4 regions of the Janthinobacterium sp. BHSEK genome follow, and region 1 is predicted to be linked to each of the others. Evidence: predicted binding sites of a transcription regulator. Region 1 holds the regulator's gene; each other region holds the start of a gene.
What was found. Region 1 encodes LexA, which represses DNA repair genes until DNA is damaged. Its sites were predicted from a motif close to ACTGTATNNNNATACAGT; they were not measured.
Positions count from the first base shown of each region.

Region 2: a site for LexA is predicted at 1,381-1,398, ahead of AC0V2Y_RS02930 (putative DNA modification/repair radical SAM protein). Genes of this name have one in related genera too.
Region 3: a site for LexA is predicted at 1,687-1,704, ahead of recA (recombinase RecA). Genes of this name have one in related genera too.
Region 4: a site for LexA is predicted at 2,035-2,052, ahead of dinB (DNA polymerase IV). Genes of this name have one in related genera too.

Region 1 is NZ_JBWBYV010000012.1:325,108-328,239, reverse strand. It holds gene AC0V2Y_RS06125 (cystathionine gamma-synthase family protein) at 1-1,075, shown strand, start outside; gene lexA (transcriptional repressor LexA) at 1,141-1,776, opposite strand; gene rpsF (30S ribosomal protein S6) at 2,052-2,438, shown strand; gene priB (primosomal replication protein N) at 2,459-2,758, shown strand; gene rpsR (30S ribosomal protein S18) at 2,784-3,074, shown strand; gene rplI (50S ribosomal protein L9) at 3,102-3,132, shown strand, end outside.
Region 2 is NZ_JBWBYV010000005.1:71,597-74,728, forward strand. It holds gene modB (molybdate ABC transporter permease subunit) at 1-498, opposite strand, end outside; gene modA (molybdate ABC transporter substrate-binding protein) at 518-1,276, opposite strand; gene AC0V2Y_RS02930 (putative DNA modification/repair radical SAM protein) at 1,414-2,646, shown strand; gene AC0V2Y_RS02935 (UdgX family uracil-DNA binding protein) at 2,643-3,132, shown strand, end outside.
Region 3 is NZ_JBWBYV010000056.1:59,628-62,759, reverse strand. It holds gene recX (recombination regulator RecX) at 1-289, opposite strand, end outside; gene recA (recombinase RecA) at 493-1,596, opposite strand; gene AC0V2Y_RS19120 (response regulator) at 1,838-2,572, shown strand; gene AC0V2Y_RS19115 (sensor histidine kinase N-terminal domain-containing protein) at 2,569-3,132, shown strand, end outside.
Region 4 is NZ_JBWBYV010000058.1:9,295-12,426, reverse strand. It holds gene AC0V2Y_RS19415 (S9 family peptidase) at 1-1,919, opposite strand, end outside; gene dinB (DNA polymerase IV) at 2,082-3,132, shown strand, end outside.

The DNA.
Region 1 (3,132 bases):
CCGCTACGGCCGCCAGGGCAACCCCACCGTGTCCGCGCTGGAAGACAAGGTCAACCAGATGGAAGGTGGCGTGGCGACCCTGTGCTTCGCCACCGGCATGGGCGCCATCGGCGCCGTGGTGCAGTCGCTGCTGCGCGCGGGCGACCATGTGGTGTCGTCGGCCTTTTTGTTTGGCAACACCAACAGCCTGTGGCAAACGGTGACGGGGCAGGGCATTGATGTATCGTTCGTCGACGCCACCGAGGTGGCCAACGTGGCGGCCGCCATCACGCCGGCCACGCGCATCGTGTTCGTGGAAACCATCGCCAATCCGCGCACGCAGATCGCCGACCTGGCAAAGATCGGCGAGTTGTGCCGCGAGAAGGGCATCTTGTACATCGTCGACAACACCATGACGACGCCGTATTTGTTCCGCCCGAAAGCCGTGGGCGCGGGCCTGGTGGTCAATGCCTTGACGAAATCCATCGGCGGCCACGGCAATGCCCTGGGCGGCAGCTTGACGGACACGGGCGTGTTCGACTGGACGCAGTATCCGAACATCTTTGAGAACTACAAGAAGGCGGCGCCCGCGCAATGGGGTATCGCGCAAATCCGCGCCAAGGCCTTGCGCGACTTCGGCGCCTCGCTGGGGCCGGAAGCGGCGCACCATATCGCCGTCGGCGCGGAAACCATGGCCTTGCGCATGGACCGTACCTGCTCGAACGCCCTGGCGCTGGCCACCATGCTGGCCGCCGACCCACGCGTGGCGGCCGTGCATTACCCGGGTCTGGCGTCGCACCCGCAGCATGCGCTGGCGAGCGACCTGTTCCGCAGCTATGGCTCCCTGTTCAGCTTTGAACTCAAGGATGGCATCGACTGCTTCGATTTCCTCAATCGTTTGAATTTGGCCATTCCCGCGAGCAACCTCGGCGACACGCGCACCCTGGTCATTCCCGTCGCCCATACGATCTTCTACGAGATGGGCGCCGCGCGGCGCGCCAGCATGGGCATCGCGGAATCGCTGATCCGCGTCTCCGTCGGTATCGAGGACGAGGTGGACCTGCTCGAGGATTTCCGCCAGGCACTCGATGTATAAGTCGCCGGATAAATGAAAAGGGCCGCAACAGTCATGCTGTTGCGGCCCTTTTTTCGTGCAGTCGTTTAATGCCAGCTGCGCATGAGTCCGACGGCCAGGCCTTCCAGGGCGAATTCATCTTCCGGCGATACGGTGATGACCTTGAAGTCGGGATTTTCCGGGAACAGTTCGATCACGGAACCCGTCTTCTTGTAGCGCTTGACGGTGACTTCGTCGCCGATGCGGGCGACGACGATCTGGCCGTTCTTGGCGCTGTCGACCTTCTTGACGGCCAATAAATCGCCATCCATGATGCCGGCGTCGCGCATGGACCAGCCGCGCACCTTCAGCAGGAAGTCGGGCTTGGCCGAAAACAGGGCCGGGTCCACGTTGTAGCTCGCTTCCAGGTTTTCCTGTGCCAGGATGGGCGAGCCTGCCGCCACCCGGCCGATCAGGGGCAGCGACATCAGCAGCGCTGCCGGCACTTTCGATGGCAGGGCTTCAGCGGCCGCGCCGATCAGGCGGATGCCGCGCGAGGTGCCGGGCGAAATCTCGATCGCGCCCTTGCGGGCCAGGGCCTGCAAATGCTCTTCGGCCGCGTTGGCCGATTTGAAACCCAGTTCATTGGCGATTTCGGCACGGGTGGGAGGAAAGCCCGTGTTTTCAATCGCGTCCTTGATCAGGTTCAGGATTTGTTCTTGTCGTGCTGTCAGCTTGATCATGAGCGGTGGGTGCATACTGAAATGCTGTCTATATGAACAGACTGTATTTTTGTACAGTATCGCCCACTATGCAAGGGGATTTGCGTGTTTTCGGCGAATTTCGCAAGAAATACTTGTCCACGAGCGGAAAGCGCGTTCGCGCGCGGTCTTTTCGGGCGCTGGCGCAAGCAATGATTGAAACGTTTGCAAAAGGCGGTTATAATCTTCGGCTGACCTTCCCACACCCGTCTTGACGCCGGGGTGGGCGATTATCAATCCGACCTGAAGGAGTTTGCATGCGTCATTATGAAATAGTCTTTATCGTCCATCCGGACCAAAGCGAGCAAGTGCCCGCGATGATCGAACGCTACAAAGCCAGCGTAACCACCCGCGGCGGTTCGGTTCACCGCGTGGAAGATTGGGGCCGCCGTCAAATGGCTTACTCGATCCAAAAGCTGCCTAAAGCACACTACATCTGCCTGAACATCGAATGCGACAACGAGACCCTGGTCGAGTTGGAAACAGCATTCAAATTCAATGATGCCGTGTTGCGTCACCTGACCGTTAAAATGAAGAAAGCTGAAACAGCTCCTTCGCCGATGATGAAATCGGTACAACGCGAAGACGCGGCCAAAAGCCACCGCACCGAAGCACCAGCAGCCGCTCCAGCCGCAGCCGCTTAATTTTTGACCAGGATCGTGCGCTGAACCAGCTACAAGTCACCGCCATCATTGCCGAGCGCGAAATATTGCGCTATACCCCGGCAGGGCTGCCGATTGTGAATGCAGTATTGCAACACAGTTCGCAGCAGATGGAAGCAGGGATTGCCCGTTTGACCGAGTTTGATGTTGCCGCGCTAGCCGCTGGCGAAATTTCAGGCCGGTTCAGCCAGGCAAGCTTGGGCGGGGTGTATCAGTTCACGGGTTTCCTGGCCAGGAAGAGCCGCAACAGCAAGAGTTTGGTGTTTCACATCATTGATTTTAGTGCAGTCATTCCCGACTAGCGCATTTTAGATACAGGAGCCTGACATGGCATTCGGTAAAAAGTTCGACAAAAATAAGCTCAAGCTTAAAGAAAAACGCAAACAGCAAAACCCTTTGTTCAAACGTAAGAAGTTCTGCCGCTTCACGGCAGCTCACGTTGAGCAAGTCGACTACAAAGACGTCGACACGCTGAAAGACTTCGTCCAGGAAAACGGCAAGATCATGCCAGCACGCCTGACCGGTACCAAAGCGCACTACCAGCGCCAAGTCGACACCGCAATCAAGCGCGCTCGCTTCCTCGCGCTGCTGCCATACACCGATCTGCACCACGCTTAATCGGTCAGATATTCCTGGAGAAGAACTATGCAAATCATTCTGTTAGAAAAAGTTGTAA
Region 2 (3,132 bases), on a different contig from region 1:
CATCAGGGTGGCGCCGAATTCGCCGAGCGCGCGCACGAATCCCAGCAGCACGCCGGCGAGGATGCCGCGCCACGCCAGCGGCAAGGTGACGCGGAAGAAAATCGCCAGCTCCGAGATGCCCAGCACGCGAGCCGCCTGCTCGAGCTGGCCGTCGACGGCTTCGAAGGCGGCGCGCGCGGGCTTGAAGACGAGGGGAAAGGCGACGACGGTGGAGGCGATCACGGCGCCCTGCCATGTAAAGATCAGGTTGATGCCGAAGTTGTCCTGCAACCAGATGCCCAGGGTGCCGCGCCGCCCCAGCAGCACCAGCAGGTAATAGCCAAGCACGGTGGGCGGCATCACCATCGGCAGGGTCAACAGGGCGTCGAGCAGCTCGCGCCCGGGAAAACGCGTACGCGCCAGCAGATAGCCCGTACCGATGCCGAGCAACAAATTGAGCGCCGTGGCCCAGGCCGCAACTTTCAGCGACAGGGCCAGCGCGGTCCAGGCGATATCCATGCGGGCGCTTACCTAAAAATCAGGGCTTTTTAAAACCGTATTTGGCCAGGATGGCTTGCGCCGGCGCCGTTTGCAGGTAGCTGACGAAGCGCTTCGCTTCGGCGGCATTGCCGCTGCCCTTGATGGTGGCGATCGGGTACAGCACGGGCGCGTCGAGCGGCACCTCCAGCACCACGTTCACTTTATCCTTCATGATGGCCGCGTCGGTGGCGTAGACAAAGCCCGCATCGACTTCGCCGCGCGCCACGTAATCGAGCGACTGGCGCACGTTCTGCGTGCCGATGGCTTTCGGCTGCACGGCGTCCCACAGATTCGCCTTCTTCAGCGCGCCTTCCGAATAGCGGCCGACGGGCACGCTGGCCGGGTTGGCGATGGCCACGCGGGTCACGCCCTTGTGCGTCAGGTCGGCCAAAGCCTTGATGCCCAGCTTGCTGTCGTGCGGCACGATCAGCACCAGGCTGTTGCCGACGAAATCCATGCGGTCGGCCGGCAAGACGAGGCCCTGCTTTTGCGCCGCATCCATGGTTTCCTGGTCGGCCGAGGCAAACACGTCGACGGGCGCGCCCTTGACGATCTGTTGCAGCAGCACGCCCGAGGCGGCAAAGTTCAAGGACACCTTGCTGCCTGGATACTGCGCCTCATAGCTCTGCGCCGCATCCTTGAACGCATTCGTCAGGCTGGCCGCGGCCGACACCACCACTTCGCCGGCAAGGGCGGAGGTAGCGGCGGTGGCGAGAAGAGCGGTGCCAAGCAGGTGGGCGAGGGAGGTGAGGCGCATGATCATATCCTTGATGAGAAGAGAACCAGGCCCGTAATATACACCGATATATAGCGTTCTGCCATTGCACAGATCAAGCCGGCAGCAGGCCGATTCCCTGATATACTGTATATAAACACAGTATATCGAGGTGAGCCATGGAATTGACGGACAAGCTGGAAATCCTGGCCGATGCGGCCAAGTACGATGCGTCCTGCGCCAGCAGCGGCGCGCCGAAGCGCGATTCCATCGGCAAGGACGGCTTTGGCGCCACCTCGGGCATGGGCATTTGCCACAGCTACACGCCGGACGGGCGCTGCGTCTCGCTGCTGAAGATACTGTTGACGAATTACTGCCTGTACGATTGCCAGTACTGCGTCAACCGCCGTACCTCGAACGTGCCGCGCGCGCGCTTTACGGTGGCCGAAGTGGTGAAACTGACCAGCGACTTTTACCTGCGCAACTACATCGACGGCCTGTTCCTCAGTTCCGGCATCATCCGCTCGGCCGACTACACGATGGAGCAACTGGTGCAGGTGGCGCGCGAGTTGCGCGAGGTGCACCAGTTCCGCGGCTACATCCACCTGAAAACCATCCCCGACGCCGACCCGGCCCTGATCGCGCAGGCGGGCCGCTATGCCGACCGGCTCAGCGTCAATATCGAACTGCCGACGCAGGACAGCGTGCAGAAGCTGGCACCGGAAAAGAGCGTGCACACGATCAAGCTGGCCATGGGCGCCATCCGCCGCAAGCTCGATGAAAAGGCGGAAGAACCGCGCTCGCCCCGCTTCGCGCCGGCCGGGCAAAGCACGCAAATGATCGTCGGCGCCGACGCCAGCGACGACCAGCAGATCCTCGCCACGGCCGAAACCCTGTACGGCAGCTATAAACTCAAGCGCGTGTACTACTCGGCCTTCAGCCCGATCCCCGACAGTCCGAAAAGCGTGCCGCTGGCGCCGCCGCCCATGCTGCGCGAACACCGGCTGTACCAGGCCGATTTCTTGCTGCGCAGCTATGGTTTCCAGGCCAACGAACTGCTGCCCGCCAGCGGCGGCAACCTGGCGCTCGACATCGATCCGAAACTGGCGTGGGCGCTGGCGCACCGCGAACATTTTCCGCTGGACTTGAACCGCGCGGCGCAGCACATGATCGCGCGCGTGCCCGGCATCGGCCTGCGCAACGCGCAGCGCATCGTCGACCTGCGCCGTTTGCGCCAGGTGCGCTATGCCGACCTGTCGCGCCTGCGCTGCAGCATGAAAAAGATTTCTCCGTTCATCATCACGGCCGACTACTTTCCCGCGCGCGACACGACCGCCTCGGAACACCTGCGCCGCGCCATGGCGGACGCACCGCAGCAATTGAACTTATGGCCGGAGCTGCAGGCAGCATGAGTACGTTCGTGCGGCTGGCGCAATCGTTCGACGAGTGGCGCGCAGCGGCACGCGAACTGATCGCGCGCGGCGTGCCGCCTGCCGACGTGGCCTGGCAATCGCAGCCCGGCGAGGGCGACCTGTTTTCTTCCACGCCAGAGGCCACGGATACCGGCGCGCCACCGCTGCGCCTGCCCCGCCAGCTGGTGGAACTGCTGGAGAGCGCCGCCTGTTTCAACGTGCATGACCGCTGGGCCTTCCTGTATCAGGTGCTGTGGCGCTGGCAGCAGGGCCAGCACGACGTGGTGTCCCCGGCCGACGCGGACGGCGCGCGCCTGCACGTCATGGTCAAGGCCGTGCACCGCGAGGAGCACGACATGCATGCCTACGTGCGCTTCCGCGAGCGGCCGGAAAGTGACGGCGCCCCCCGCTTCGTGGCCTGGTTCGAACCCACGCACGCGGTGCTGCCGCAAGTGGCGCGCCACTTCGCGCGCCGCATGGGCTCCA
Region 3 (3,132 bases), on a different contig from region 1:
CCAGGCCCGCCTTGAGTTCCTGCAGCGCCTCGCCGCCTATGCCGTGGCTTTGCAGTTCCGCCATGATGCGGCTGTTGCCGAAGCGGGCCGAGCGGCGGTGGATCAGCGACTCGGAAAAGCGCTCCTGCGACAGCCAGTTGGCTTGCTCCAGGCTGTCGAGCAAGGCTTCCACGTCGTCGCCCTCCTGCGCATGGCGCTGCAGCTTGCGCCGCAATTCCATGCGGCTGTGTTCGCGCATCGACAAAAAGCGTAGCGCCCTGCCCTTCAGGCTTAGTTGTACTGCGGCCATACACCCACCTTGTCTTTCATTCCACGATCACATCACCCAAACACAATCGCCGCCCGGCGCAACAGCGCGGGACGGCGATCATGGTCACACCTTGCAGCAAGCCATGCGTAGGTCGGATTAGGCCCCTTGGGCCGTAATCCGACAACATCGTTGACGTCTGTGGTGTTGTCGGATTACGCGCGGCTTTGCCGCGCTAATCCGACCTACTCTGCCTTGGCTTCCGCAGCCTTGGCAGCCTTGTCGGCGGCTTTATCCGCTTTTTCCGGTTTTTCAGCGGCCAGCGGCGGCAGTTCGCGCACGCCCAGCGAAGCGCGGACCTTGTTTTCGATTTCGCGGGCCAGCGCCGGACGCTCTTGCAGGAAGGCGCGGGCGTTGTCCTTGCCCTGGCCGATGCGTTCGCCGTTGTAGCTGTACCACGAACCGGATTTTTCCACGATCTTGGCATCCGAGCCCAGGTCCAGGATTTCGCCTTCGCGCGAGGTGCCGGCGCCGTACAGGATGTCGAAGTGCGCTTCCTTGAACGGCGGCGCGATCTTGTTCTTGACGACCTTGACCTTGGTTTCGTTGCCGATCACTTCATCACCGGACTTGATCGAGCCCGTGCGGCGGATGTCCAGGCGCACGGAGGCGTAGAATTTCAGCGCATTGCCGCCCGTGGTCGTTTCAGGGCTGCCGAACATCACGCCGATCTTCATGCGGATCTGGTTGATGAAGATGACCAGGGTATTCGTGCGGTTGATGGAGCCGGTCAGCTTGCGCAGGGCTTGCGACATCAGACGCGCTTGCAAACCTGGCAGCGAATCGCCCATGTCGCCTTCGATCTCGGCGCGTGGCGTCAGCGCGGCCACGGAGTCGATGACGACGAGGTCGACGCTGCCCGAACGCACGAGGGCGTCGCAGATTTCCAGCGCCTGCTCGCCCGTGTCCGGTTGCGAGATCAGCAATTCATGCAGGTTCACGCCCAGCTTTTGCGCGTAACCGACGTCGAGCGCGTGCTCGGCATCGATAAAGGCGCAGGTGCCGCCCAGTTTTTGCATTTCGGCGATGGTTTGCAGGGTCAGCGTGGTTTTACCCGACGATTCCGGACCGTAGATTTCCACCACGCGGCCGCGCGGCAAGCCGCCTACGCCCAGCGCGATATCGAGGCCGAGCGAACCGGTCGACACGACTTGCACTTCTTCGATCGGTGCGCTGGCATCCATGCGCATGACCGAACCTTTGCCAAACTGCTTCTCGATCTGCGCCAGTGCGGCGGCGAGCGCCTTGGCTTTTTCCGATGCGGGTACTACAGCTTTTTTATCGTCCATATGTTCTTTCAGCCGTTCTACAGGTGCGGATTCACATGAATCCGGCAACCTGCGATAGCGCCAGTGGGTTAAATTCTTTACACAGACAGTACTGTATAAAAAAACAGTGATCAATGCAAGCGGAACGTGGATTTGTTTTGAAACAGATCAATACAAGCCTGGTTTCTCACAAAAACTCGCCACCTTGCGGGAAATGAAACACAATACAAGCTTCTACCGCCGCAAGCATAGGAAGTGCACCATGCGTATTTTACTTGCCGAAGATGACAGCGTGCTGGCCGATGGCCTGACCCGCTCGCTGCGCCAGTCCGGTTATGCGATCGACTACGTCAAGACCGGGCAGGAGGCCGATACGGCCCTGTCCACCCAGGAATTCGACCTGCTGATCCTCGACCTCGGCCTGCCGAAGATGTCCGGCCTGGAAGTGCTGCGCCGCCTGCGCGCGCGCGCCTCGCTGTTGCCCGTGCTGATCCTGACGGCCGCCGATTCCATCGAACAGCGCGTGAATGGCCTCGACCTCGGTGCCGACGATTATATGGCCAAGCCGTTCGCCCTGTCGGAACTGGAGGCAAGAGTGCGCGCCCTGACGCGCCGCGGCGCCGGCGGCGGCGCCACCATCATCAAGCACGGCCCCCTCAGCTATGACCAGGTGGGACGCAGCGCCTATATCAACGACCAGATGCTCGACCTGTCGGCGCGCGAACTGGGCTTGCTGGAAATCCTGCTGGGCCGCACCGGCCGCCTCGTCTCGAAAGAACAGCTGGTCGACCACCTGTGCGAATGGGGCGAGGAAGTGTCGAACAATGCCATCGAAGTATATGTGCACCGCCTGCGCAAGAAGATCGAGGTGGGCGGCGTGCGCATCGCCACCGTGCGCGGCCTCGGCTACTGCCTGGAGAAATATTCGGAAGCGGCGCGCCTGCAAGCCGAAGCGGGCGAGGCGGCAAGCCCGGCCAGCGGGCCCGCCAGCAAGTGAAGGCGCGCGAGGCGCCAGCGGACGAGGCGGACGACGACGACTGGTTCGAGCCGCCCACCACGGAGCAGGACGACACCATCGAGCACTCGCTGTTCGGCGAAATCCTCGACTGGATGCTGGCGCCCCTGCTGCTGCTGTGGCCGATGAGCATCGCCATCACCTATCTGGTGGCCAAGGGCATCGCCAATCAGCCGTTCGACCATGCGCTGGAAGACAGCGTGACCGTGCTGACGCAACAGGTCAAGCAGGCCGACGGCGCGCTGCTGCGCCGCGTGCCGGACAAGAACAGCAATAACAAGGGCCGCGACTTCCTGCGCGGCGACGACGTCGACACCCTGTATTACCTGGTGGTGGGTCCGCGCGGCGAATACCTCGACGGCGACCGCGACTTGCCGCCGCCGCAAGACCCCGACAAATACCGCAGCGGCATGGTGCTGTTTCGCAACGACACCATCCACGGCACGCCCGTGCGCGTGGCGTTCAGCTATCTCGATATTCCTGCCGGCAGCGATGACGAACCGCACCGCGCGCTGGTGCAAGTGGCCGAGACGCTGGAAAAG
Region 4 (3,132 bases), on a different contig from region 1:
GGCGAGTAGCTGAGCATGTAGTCGTAGGCCGCCTTCTGGTTCGGGTCGCCCCATTCCAGGTACTCTCCCGTGGTCAGCGGCAGGCTGGCGTCCATCATGGTGTTCATCACGTCGACGAAGGGCACGGCCGCGTGCACGGCGTGGAACAGTTCGGGGCGCATGTTGACGACGGCGCCCATCAGCAAGCCGCCGGCGCTGCCGCCCTGGATGATCAGGCGGTTCGGGCTCGTCCATTTTTCGCGCACCAGGTAGTCGGCGCTGTCGATGAAGTCATGGAAGGTGTTTTTCTTCTTCATCAGCATGCCGTCTTCATGCCACGCTTCGCCCATGTCGGTGCCGCCGCGGATATGCGCTTGCGCATAGATGACGCCCCGCTCCAGCAGGCTGATGCGGCTGATGGAAAAAGTGGCTTCCGTCGAGATGCCATACGAACCGTACGAGTACAGCAGCAGCGGCGCGGAACCGTCGAGCTTGACGCCCTTCTTGTAGACGACCCACAGCGGCACTTGCACGCCATCGCGCGCTGTCACCCACAGGCGCTGCGTGGTGTAGCGGCTGCCGTCAAAGCCGCCGACGATTTCCTGCTGCTTCAGTACCGTGCGCTGGCCATCCTTCATGCTGACATCGATGATGGTGGGCGGCGTGACAGGCGACTGGTACGACATGCGAAATTGCGTGGCCGAAAACTCCGGCGTGCCGACGGCCGTGGCCAGGTAGACGGGGTCGTCGAACTGCACCGTCTTCCAGTTCTTTTGCGCAAAATCAAAGATGCGCGCGCGGTTCAAGGCACGCGCCTTTTCCATCACCACCAGATAGCCCTGGAAGGCGTCGATGGACTGGATCACGGCATCCTTGTTGTGCGGTACGACGGGCTTCCAGTTCTTCGGCTGCGGCGCAGACAGGGGCGCGCTGACGACGCGGAAATTCTTCGCATCCTTGTTGGTGAGAATGTACAGCTGGCCGTCGCGGTGCTCGACGCCGTAGCGGTGGCCCTTCTCGCGTTTCAGCACGCTCTGGAAACTGCCTTGCGGCTTGCTCGTTGGCAGCAGCAGCACTTCGCTCGTATCCGTGCTGCCCGAAGTGAGCACGAAGAACTGCCTGTCGTGCGTGCGGTCCACATGGATGGCGAACTGTTCCACCGGCTCGTGGTAGACCTGTTGCGGCGCGCCGCCCAGGGCCAGGCGGAACACGCGGTCCGAGCGCTTGGTGGTGGCGTCTTCCTGCGCCAGCATCAGGGTGGCATTGTCCGCCGCCCAGGCCACGGACGTCACGCGCGGCATGCTGTCCGTGAGCAATTTGCCCGTCTTCAAATCCTTGACATGCAGCTCGTACTGGCGGAAACCCGTCGTGTCGGTGGTATAGGCCAGCAATTGTTCATTCGGGCTGATGGCAAACGCGCGCACGGCAAAGAATTTGTGGCCTTCGGCCAATTGATTCTGGTCCAGCAGGATTTCTTCAAACGCCTGCGCATCGTAGGCGCCGCCGGCGCCGACGGGGCGGCGGCAGTGAATCGGATATTGCTTGCCCGCTTCCACGCGCGTGTAATAGTAAAAGTTGCCCTGGCGCGCAGGCACGGACAGGTCCACTTCCTGCATGCGTCCCTTGACTTCGGCATACACCTTGTCAGCCAGCGGCTGGATCGGGGCCGTGACGGCGGCCGTGTAGGCGTTTTCCGCATTCAGGTAGTCGATCACGGCAGGATCGGTCTTTTTTTGCAGCCAGCGGTAGTCGTCCGTGACGACGGTGCCGTGGCGCGTTTCCTGCCAGGCCGTCTTGGCGGCGATGGGCGCGGACAGAGTGGCAGCGGTGGTGGTGGCGTCGGCGGCCAGCGCGGATGGCGCCAGCGTGGACAGCAGCAGGGCCGGCAGGATGGATGAGCAGGCGGCAATGCGGCGCAAGGCGTGATGTGCGGTGGACAAGGCAACTCCTTCGGTTCGTTGTTGTGCAGCAATTCTATTCTTGCTAAATAGAAAAGCCAATCATGATTTCAGTCAACACGGCGCGGCGCTTGCATCCACGGGCATTTCCAGCGATACTGTATATAACAACAGTATTTAACTGCATTCCGCCGCGAGGTGCCCTTGACCACATCTGCCTCCCCACTTCCCGAGCCGCCTGCCGCCCGCCGCTGGATAGCCCACCTGGACATGGACGCCTTCTTCGCGTCCGTGGAATTGCTGAAATATCCCGAATTGCGCGGCGAGCCGGTGGTGATCGGCGGCGGCCGGCTGCAGCAGCCCGTGCTGCAGGAAGACGGCACGCGGCAATTCGCGCGCATGCGCGACTATGTGGGGCGCGGCGTCGTCACCACCTCGACCTATGCGGCGCGCGCGTTCGGCGTGTTTTCCGCCATGGGCATCATGAAGGCGGCGAAACTGGCGCCCGACAGCATCCTGCTGCCCGCCGATTTCGAGGCTTACCGCGACTATTCGGCCCGCTTCAAACAAGCCGTGGCGCAGTTGTGTCCCATCATCCAGAACGTGGGCATCGATGAAATCTATGTCGACCTGACCGAACATGGCGAGCAGGCGCCGGCCATGGCGGCGCGCCTGAAGGCGGCCGTGTTCGAGGCGACGGGCCTGTCGTGCTCGATCGGCCTGGCGCCGAACAAATTGCTGGCGAAAATCTGTTCCGACCTGGAAAAACCCGACGGTCTGACCATTTTGTCGCCCGAGGATATTGAAACGCGCGTGTGGCCCTTGCCGGCGAAAAAGATCAACGGCATCGGCCCGAAGGCGACGGCCAAGCTGGAAGCCTTGGGCATTGTCACCATCGGCGAGCTGGCGCGGGCCGACATGGCCATGCTGCGCACGCAGTTCGGCGACCTGTACACGGGCTGGCTGCGCCAGGCGGCGCTGGGCATCGACGAGCGGCCCGTGCAGACGAGCCGGGAAACCAAGTCCGTCAGCCGCGAAACGACGTTCGAGCGCGACTTGCAGGTGGTGCGCGACCGCGCCACCCTGTCGGAAAAGCTGGAAAGCCTGTGCACGCGCGTGGCGGGCGACCTCGACAAGCAGTCGCTGGCGGGGCGCACGGTGGGCATCAAGCTGCGCTTCGAGGATTTCAGCACGGTGACGCGCGACGTCACCCTGCCCAGCGCCACGGCGGACGCCGCCGCCATCCTGCGCGCCA